DNA from 3 places in the Ureibacillus chungkukjangi genome. Region 1 is predicted to be linked to each of the others. Evidence: riboswitches for the same ligand, from Rfam matches in the RefSeq annotation. Region 1 holds a riboswitch; each other region holds the start of a gene.
What was found. A riboswitch is a leader RNA that binds a small molecule or an ion and turns the genes downstream of it on or off. The one in region 1 is predicted to bind lysine.

Region 2: another riboswitch for lysine. It lies ahead of LG296_RS09235 (transporter substrate-binding domain-containing protein); the one in region 1 lies ahead of dapA (4-hydroxy-tetrahydrodipicolinate synthase).
Region 3: another riboswitch for lysine. It lies ahead of LG296_RS13120 (aspartate kinase); the one in region 1 lies ahead of dapA (4-hydroxy-tetrahydrodipicolinate synthase).

Annotation. Positions count from the first base shown of each region.
Region 1 covers NZ_CP085009.1:3,356,154-3,359,440, reverse strand. The annotation lists gene LG296_RS16700 (PLP-dependent aminotransferase family protein) at 1-1,014, shown strand, start outside; gene dapA (4-hydroxy-tetrahydrodipicolinate synthase) at 1,173-2,057, opposite strand; lysine riboswitch at 2,258-2,438, opposite strand; gene LG296_RS16690 (alpha/beta-type small acid-soluble spore protein) at 2,732-2,938, shown strand; gene LG296_RS16685 (bifunctional 2',3'-cyclic-nucleotide 2'-phosphodiesterase/3'-nucleotidase) at 3,155-3,287, shown strand, end outside.
Region 2 covers NZ_CP085009.1:1,864,980-1,868,266, forward strand. The annotation lists gene LG296_RS09225 (alpha-E domain-containing protein) at 1-120, shown strand, start outside; gene LG296_RS09230 (transglutaminase family protein) at 179-1,027, shown strand; lysine riboswitch at 1,139-1,325, shown strand; gene LG296_RS09235 (transporter substrate-binding domain-containing protein) at 1,427-2,272, shown strand; gene LG296_RS09240 (amino acid ABC transporter permease) at 2,397-3,119, shown strand; gene LG296_RS09245 (amino acid ABC transporter ATP-binding protein) at 3,149-3,287, shown strand, end outside.
Region 3 covers NZ_CP085009.1:2,644,592-2,647,878, forward strand. The annotation lists gene LG296_RS13115 (YslB family protein) at 1-55, shown strand, start outside; gene LG296_RS13120 (aspartate kinase) at 175-1,398, opposite strand; lysine riboswitch at 1,555-1,740, opposite strand; gene uvrC (excinuclease ABC subunit UvrC) at 1,769-3,287, opposite strand, start outside.

The DNA of each region.
Region 1 (3,287 bases):
ATTCTACAATACGGAATTACTGAGGGCTGGAAACCTCTAAAAGAGGCCTATCTAAAACATATTGTTCACCCAAAAGGAATAAAGGGGACAGTTGAGAATGTAATTGTGACTACTGGTGCCTCTCAAGGAATCCATTTGTTAGCAGATGCTTTTCTTGAGCCAGGGGATGTAGTGCTAGTAGAGTCACCTACATTTTTAGGGGTATTTTCTACATTCAATAAGTACTTTGTAAAATCAGTGCCTGTTGAAATGGATGAGCATGGTTTAGTAATGGAAGATTTAGAAGCAAAGATAAAAGAACATAATCCAAAGATGATTTACACGATTCCTACTTTCCAAAATCCAACAGGTCGCACTTTACCTTTAGAGCGTCGTAAAAAAGTTGCGGAATTAGCTTCACAATTTAATGTGATTGTTTTAGAGGACGACCCTTATTGTGATCTGAGATATTCAGGAGAAGTGTTACCGGCTATTAAGACGTTCGACCAAACAGGTCACGTTGTACTGTTAAATAGCTTTGCTAAAATCATTTCTCCAGGATTACGTGTGGGGACAGTATTAGCAGAGGCAGAAATCATTCAAAAGCTAACTGTAGCAAAACAAGGTGCAGATACACATACTGCAACTTTAACGCAGGCCATTTGTGCAGAATTCCTTGAGCAAGGTCTATTACCAGACCATTTGAAAAAAATAAATGCAATGTATGCTGAAAAATTACATACAATGATTACGAGTATTGAAAAGTACTTCCCAGAAGGAACGAAATTCACAAAGCCAGAAGGTGGGCTATTTATATGGGTAGAGCTCCCAGGTGAACCGGATGTGCTCGCCTTATTTGAAAGAGCTACATCAGAATCCAAAGTCGCCTTTGTTCCAGGAATTCACTTCTGTAAAAATCCAGATGACGGTATCAAGCACCTACGCTTAAACTTCTCATCCAGTACTCCTGAAAAAATTGAAGAAGGTATTAAAAAGCTAGGGGAGTTATTTACAAAGGATTTTGAGGAAAGATAACCCAAAGAGGTTTTTAGTACTGCCAATATCAAACCAGACAAAGAAAGCATTGAGTTATTCTTTGTCTGGTTTTTGCTATATATTAAGGAAATTTTGTAGTAATCAAATTGAATTTGTCATGAAAAAACAGGATTATTAAGGATCCTGTTTAAAATATATTACATATTCACTTCTTCGAAAGAATTTAATATTGCTTGTAATGAAGCTAATTCTTCGTTGTTTAATGGAATCATTGGTAAACGTACGCCACCGACTTGAATCCCGTTAGAATTTAATGCTGCTTTTACTGAAGTTGGGTTTGGTGTTGCAAATAGAGCTTTCATGATTGGTAACAGTTTACGGTGGTCACTTGCAGCTCCAGCTAAGTTGCCATTTTGGAATTTTTGAATCATCTGTTGCATTTCATTTCCGATAATGTGTGCCGCTACAGATATTACACCAGTACCACCAATCGATAGGGTAGGTAAAGTTAAGCCGTCATCACCACTATATAAAGAAAAGTTTTCTGGTGTTTTCTCAATTATTTCAGCCATCGCATCCAGATTACCACTTGCTTCTTTAATCGCTACAATATTATGAATAGCTGATAGTCTAATTACCGTTTCAGGAGTTAAATTTACAGCACTACGGCCAGGAATATTATAAAGTACAATTGGCAAAGATGTGCTTGCAGCAATTGCTTTAAAATGCTGGTACATTCCTTCCTGTGAAGGCTTGTTGTAGTATGGTGTTACTAGCATGATGCCATCAACACCTGCATTTTCTGCTTGTTTTGTTAAAATAATTGAATCTCTCGTATTATAAGAGCCAGTGCCTGCAATAATAGGTACTCGACCGTCTACTACCTTTACTGTAAATCTAAATAGATCAAGTTTTTCTTGTTCACTTAAAGTAGGAGATTCTCCTGTTGTACCCGAGACAACTAGTCCATCACTACCATTAGCGATTAAATAGTTAATTAAGTTTTTTGTAGCATTCCAATCAATTTCACCGGACGCATCAAATGGCGTCACCATAGCAGTTAAAATTTTTCCGAAATTCATTACTTCTCCACATCCTTTTATTTTTTAGCAGAAAAGAAAGACATAAGCTTCTTTTCTCCTTTTGAGGCAACTAATGTTTTCGAAATTTCGATAACCATTAGCTTTCTAAGAAAATAGAGGGAGAAGGGCGTTAAGATAAGTAAACGCAAAAAAGCAACAACGAGGGTTCGTTGTTGCGAAGAAATAAAGTTCATTTCCTTGCGTAAGATAGCCCTCCATATAGAAATCTATATGACAGTTCTGCATTTCTTCAATAACAGAACCAGCTCGTGAGATAATGAGATTCTCAAAAGCTTCGGCAAATTCCCCTTTCCACAATCGTCTTTGGATCTCATAATCCTCTTACTGTGTACTGATGGTTTTTGCTCCTCTATCCTTACTTCAAAAGTTCTTGAAATAAGTGATTATTTAATTAATTAACATGATACGCTTTTATTAAACCAAATGCAATACATTTTGTGTAAGTTTTTAGAATTTTTAGCTTATACTACTTTCTGAATCCAATAAAATAAAGTATGTAGAAAGCAGTTTTTCATTATATAGAGTAAAGGAATCAAAGCTATTTTCTTTTTGTTATTTTAATACAAGGGAAAATGATACTATGTAGGAATGTTTAGCAACGTATTTAAGGACACCTCCTAGACCATTCTAAATTTACGAAGGAGGTGAGAGATATGGCTTCTGAAAGAAGTTCAAACAAATTACTCTTCCCGGGTGCTGAGGCAGCAATGAATCAAATGAAATTTGAAATTGCTCAAGAGTTTGGTGTAAACCTTGGACCAGAAGATGCTGCACGTGCCAATGGATCAGTTGGCGGTGAGATTACAAAACGCCTTGTTCAAATGGCGGAAGCACAATTAAAAGGACGTTCAGGTCAATAAAATTAAAATAAATCAATACAAGTGACTGAGGGCTGATACAAAAATTATTTTTTGTGTCAGCCTTTAAATTTATACATATTTAAATGGAGAATATATTAAATATATGTAAAAAAACTCCCTTTTTTCAAAAAAATATAAAAATTGCTATATTTATATTTTGTTTTTTGATAAAATTCTATTGATTTAGAATTTTGTTAATTAGGAGATGAGTTTTTAATGTGGAAGAAAGTTTCCGCCTCTGCTTTAGCCTTATCACTTGCAGTCTCAGGATTTGCAAATGTAAAGGAAGTAGACGCAGCAAAAGTTGATCAAGTAACAAGAGGAGAATACGTAAAAGCTGTAATTGATT
Region 2 (3,287 bases), 1.5 Mb from region 1:
ACATTATTATCAACTGAACAGTGCAGGAAATGGGTTAAGGACATTAGAGAGCAATGTACGAGCTTTGGACCGATCTTTTCAAAAACGTATTACCTAACTCCTCCAATTTTAGTACCTTGAAAGGAAATTCCATTAAATATTAAAGTGAAATGCCAATAAAATTTGGAGGGAGGATAATATGAAATATCGCATTAAACATACTAGCACTTTTAAATATGATACACCAGTTGAACAATCATTAAATACGGTTCGTTTAAAGCCTAGAAATAATGAATGTCAACGCCTATTATCCTATCATCTTAAAATCTCCCCCAATTCAATGACAAAGGATTATATCGATATATGGAAAAATTCAACATCTAGTTTTTATATACCAGAAAAACATGAAGAGCTAAGCATCATTTCATCATCAATTGTAAGCGTTCAAAGATCACCTTATTTATATCAAATTGAATATTCTAAGGAAATGATGGAAATTTTCCATTCACCACTTTTTCAGGATCACTACCGTCCATATCTCACTACAACTAATTATACGAGGCTAGAAAAAAGACAACTTGAAGAAATTTTAAAAACTATTGGAGAGCCTATTAACCCTATTCGATTTTCTTGCGATCTTATGACCTACCTGTACATGAATTTGAATTATGATCAGATGGCAACTAATGTAAATACAACAGCTGCCGAGGCTTTTGCTATAAAGGCCGGCGTGTGTCAGGACTTTACCCATATTATGTTAGGAGTTTTAAGGCACTTTAATATACCTGCTCGTTATATAAGTGGTTATCTATATGTAGGTGAAGATGATAAATTAGTAGGGAATACAGCAACACACGCTTGGGTAGAGCTAATGTTACCTGGAATTGGATGGATTGGTCTTGATCCTACCAATAATGTTGAAGTACTCGATAATCATATTATTATGTGTGTCGGTAGAGATTATCAGGATGTTAGTCCAGTTGAGGGTGTATATCATGGTGGAGCCCATACTTTAAATGTGAAGGTGACTGTAAGGAAGTTAAATTAACAATAATTACTAGGTCAACAAAGTCTATTTTTCAGAATAATGAATGTTGACATGATATTGTTAGTATAGTAATATTCAAATAGTAAATTAAATATTAAAACCTCACGTTACTAGTGAGGTAGAGGCGCGATACTTAATAGTTTTTCATGGAGTTTAGAGCAAAACCATGATATGAAAAATGAGGAAATATCGCCGAAGTGTGAATGTAGGCTCTCTACTTCATGCTGGGTCTGCAGTGAATAATTGCAGGACTGTCTCAGATGGATATCCCAACCATCTGAGGTGAGCTATCTCAGTCGGGAACGTTAGAGGATTTGGGCTATATTTTTAGCGACCTAAGTTCATCTTAGGTCGCTTTTTGCATTATTTAGCTCGAAAAAGAGAGAAGGAGAGAGAGAAATGTCGAAAACACTTAAAATCTTAATGACTACATTGCTGGCAGTTGTATTACTAGCAGCTTGTGGTAAAGCTGATGAAGGGACTTCAACATCAACTTCAAATTCTAAAGAAAGCGATGTTTTTAAAGTAGGTTTAGAAGCTGGCTATGCACCGTTTAACTGGACTCAGAACGATGATTCAAATGGGGCGGTTAAAATTGAAGGCTCCCAGGAATATGCGGGTGGCTATGACGTAGAAATCGCTAAACGTGTAGCAGAAGCACTTGGTAAAGAATTAGTTATCGTTAAAACAGAATGGGATGGTTTACTACCAGCACTACAAACAGGTGTAATTGATGCAATTATTGCAGGGATGAGCCCAACTGATAAACGTAAAGAAGTAATTGATTTCTCAGATAATTATTATACAAGTCAATTTGTTATTGTAACAAAAGCAGGTGGAGCATTTGAAAATGCTAAAACTCTTGAAGATTTCGCAGGAGCAAAAATCACTTCACAGCTAAATACAACAAATTATGATGTAATTGATCAAATTCCGGATGTTAAAAAAGAAGTTGCAATGGAAAGCTTCTCACATATGCGTGTTGCTCTAGAATCAGGTGCAATTGATGGATATGTGGCTGAAAGACCAGAAGCAATCTCAGCTACAACAGCAAATCAAAATTTCAAATATGTAGAGTTAGAAAAAGGCTTTAAAACAGAAGAAGCAGATACAGCGATTGCAATCGGACTTGTAAAAGGCGATGAAAATATTGATTTAATCAATGAAACGTTAAATGCAATTTCTGAAGAAGAACGTCAACAAATTATGGATCAAGCAATTGAAAACCAACCTGCAGCACAATAGTTAAAGCGGTGAATACTGGTCACACTTTAGTGGCCAGTATCCATCTTTTAGCCAGACTTATTTTATCTTTAGAGTAAGTGTTTAGTAGAGTTAAAGGTTTTCTAAATTATTTAGGAGGATATTTATGAGTTTAGATATTATACTCTCAATATTAAAAGAGAATTGGCCAAGTTATTTACGTGGCGCATATATGACGTTATTAATTGCAGTTTTTAGTACAATTATTGGTGCTCTTATCGGATTATTTATCGGTGTAATGCACACGATTCCTCTTCGTAAGAAATCTATTAAATCTGTTATTTTAAAGATTTTTAATTTCATATTAACAGTTTATGTTGAAATCTTCCGTGGTACACCAATGATTGTACAAGCAATGGTCGTATACTATGGATTATATGCTTATGGAATAGAAATGGATCGTTTTGTTGCAGCGATCGTTGTTGTTGGGTTAAATACGGGTGCTTATATGGCTGAGTATGTGCGCGGTGGTATTGAATCGATTGATAAGGGACAATATGAGGCTGCGTCAGCTATTGGAATGGGACATTTCCAAACGATGATTCATGTCGTTTTACCTCAGGTATTCCGCAATATTCTACCGGCAACAGGGAACCAATTAATTATGAATATAAAAGACTCTGCCGTACTAAGTGTAATTAGTGTAACGGAATTATTCTTTACAACAAAATCGATTGCTGGTGCAAATTTCCGTTTTGCAGAATCCTTTATCATTACTGTTGTCATCTACTTAATCATGACTTTTGTTGCTTCTCGTCTATTACGTATTGTCGAAAAAAGAATGGATGGTCAAGATGCATATCAAGTTCAAGTTAAAAGGGAAGAGTAAATTTATTAATGGCATAAGGAGATCGTATGATGGAAAAAGTAATTGATATTAAACATCTAAATAAATCATTTGGCAGCCATGAAGTTTTAAAAGATGTAAACTTCACAGTAAAAAAAGGTGAGGTTGTTTGCTTAATTGGTTCTTCAGGCTCCGGAAAATCAACATTAT
Region 3 (3,287 bases), 710 kb from region 1:
ACAACACCAAATCACCTTTACGGTAAAATGGGACCCAAAAGAGAAAATACAGTAAGGGAAAAATTGCTAATTTTTCAACTTCTACCCATTATTAATAAATACTTCTTCTATATAAATATAAAAGCCAATTCTTGTAAAATGAGTTCTCACAAGAATTGGCTTTTTACATCGTCACTATACTAGCGCTTCTTCTAGATTAAACTCATCGTGTAATACATTTGCAGCTCTTACCATTTCATCCTGTGGTACGACAACAGAAACTTTAATTTCCGAAGTACTAACCATTTTAACTAGGATTTTCTCTTTACATAATCGGTCAAACATTCGAGCAGCTACACCCGGATTCGAAACCATTCCCGCACCAACGATTGAAACCTTGGCTAATCCTACCTCAAAGTCGGCAAAGCTAAATCCTAGCACAGGCTTGTTCTTTTCCAATACTTTTAAAGCCTCTGCAAAGTCTTCTTTTGCAATTGAAAAAGAAACAGTTGGCTTCACCCCATCAATTACAGCCTGCACAATGATATCCACATCAATTTTATGTTCTGCAAGTGTAGTAAAGATATCAGAAAGAGACGATTGTTCATATGAATCATAACCGACTGTTAAGCGAATTATATCTGCTTCATATGCTACCCCACGAACAATTAAATTTTTCTCCATGTCAATCTCTCCCTTTATCAATGTACCTTCTTGGTTTCCTGTACTTGAGCGTACAAGTAATGGCATTTCAACTATTTTCGCAAGCTCCACTGCACGGGGGTGAATTGAATAGGAGCCAAGATTTGCAAGCTCTAGCAACTCATCATAAGTGATTTGCTTTAGCTTTCTTGCTTGGTTAACCACTGCAGAATCAGCAGTGTAAATTCCATCTTGAACCGTTAAGATTTCGACTTGTTCTGCATCAATTGCTGCTCCGATAGCGACAGCTGTTGTTTCTGTTCCTCCCTCACCCATCGATAGAATATCACGATTTCGATTAATTCCTTGCGAACCCGCAACAACTACAATTTCATCGTTGTTTAAGTGTTCTAGTATATACTCATGTTGGATACCATCTATCAAAACGTTTTGATTGGACTCAGTTACTTCAATCCCGGCTTGCCATCCATTTAGAGATTTCGCTTTTGCACCCTTCTTTTCTAAGGAAATTGCTAGTAAACTAATTGCCACCTGGCTATTTAAAGCATTGAGTGCATGGAGCTCTCTATCAGAAGGATTGTCCGATAAGATTTGGGAATATGGTAGCAGTCTATCCTCTAAAGTTTCTAGTGCTGGAACAACTGCAACGATTTGGTTGCCAGCGTTTTTTTGTTCTATTAAACTATCTGCAATTTGTTCAATTTTCTCTGGTGTTGCAAGAGAAGTACTATCAATTTTCACTACAATGCTTGGCATAAAACCACTCTCCTTTTCAAAGGCATTTTTCTTCAAGGTCAATAGTTTTTCTATTCAGATAATTCATTTCACTATTACCCGCTTTAGAATACAAAAAAGACAGTCTTCCACAAAGCGTGAAAAACTGTCTCAGCACAAACCTATCGTTACGGAACGTTCAGAGATAGCCCTCCAGAACCCTGTATTTGATTCTGACAATCTTGCATTTCTTCAATGCAAAACCAGCAAATAAATCTAGGCAATGGATTTATCACTTCGGCAAGGGACCCTTTCAACTTCTATCAACGGATTTGCCCATCCTCCAGAAAGTCTACTAATGCAGCTTGCACCTCTATCTTGTTATAACTATTAAATTAACATTATCATACAATTATTCTGTTGACAACGAATCTTTGTGGAAGTGATTATAGATGGCTGTTGCTGTTGCACTTGGAATTTGTGCCTTCATCAGCTCTTCTACAGATGACTCTTTAATTTTCTTAATAGAGCCAAAATGCTTTAGAAGCTGTTGCTTCCGTTTTGGTCCTACTCCTTCAATTTCGTCTAATACAGACTGAATCGCATGGGTTTGATGCTGCTGACGTAAAAATGTAATAGCGAAACGATGGACCTCATCTTGAATTCTTTGCAGTAAATAAAAGCCATCGCTTGTTCTTTTCATCTCGATTGGCACTGGAGGGTCACCATATAATAGCTGGGACGTATTATGCTTATTGTCCTTTGCAAGTCCTGCTATAGGTATGAATAAACCTAATTCATCCTCAATAACCTCTCGTGCGACCTCCATCTGACCTTTCCCACCATCGATAATGATTAGATCAGGTAATGGCAAGTCTTCTTTAAGAACTCGTGTATATCTGCGTCTAATAACCTCTTGCATGGCGCCATAATCATCATGCTTCGCCGTTTCACGCAATTTATATTTTCGATATTCTTTCTTCGCAGGCTTCCCATCTACAAAAACGACCATGGCTGAAACAGCATCTGTCCCATGCATATGACTGTTATCGAATGCTTCAATACGAAGGGGTGGGCTGATTTCCATAGCATCTCCCAGAGCTTCACATGCTCCAACGGTACGTTCCTCTTGACGTTCAATCAGCTGGAATTTTTCGCGGATACCAATTTGAGCATTTTTCATGGCCAAGTCGACAAGTTCCTTTTTTGAGCCACGTTTAGGAATTATTACCTTTACGTCGAGATACTTTTCCAGAAGGGCTTTGTCAATCTGAGAAGGAATGAAAATTTCCTTAGGCTTGATGTGCTCTGGAATATCATAAAATCGTCCGACAAATGTAAGAAACTCCTCTTCAGAATCTCTATAAATCGGGAAAATCGATACATCACGTTCGATTAACTTTCCTTGTCTGACAAAGAATACCTGAACACACATCCAACCTTTTTCAACAGCGTAACCAAACACATCACGGTTCGATAGATCTCCTGTTACCATTTTCTGTTTTTGCATCACTGTCTCAATATGGGTAATTTGATCTCTAAACTCTTTTGCCCGCTCAAATTCTAAATTCTCTGCTGCTTCAAGCATCTTCTTTTCAATATCTACTTTTACATCCTCGAATCCGCCATTTAAAAACCTGGAGATTTCCTCAATCATTTCATCGTAAATCTTTGGCTCAATGTCTTTTACACAGGGAGCTAAACACTGACCGAGATGGTAGTATAAGCAAACACGATCTGGAAGCCGTGCACACTTTCTTAATGGATATAACCGATCCAGGAGCTTGCGTGTTTCATTTGCTGCACCAGCATTAGGATAAGGACCGAAATACTTCGCCTTATCTTTTTTCACTTTTCGTGTTGTTAATATGCGCGGATATTTTTCATTCGTAATTTTGATATATGGGTAGGTCTTATCATCCGTCAGCATA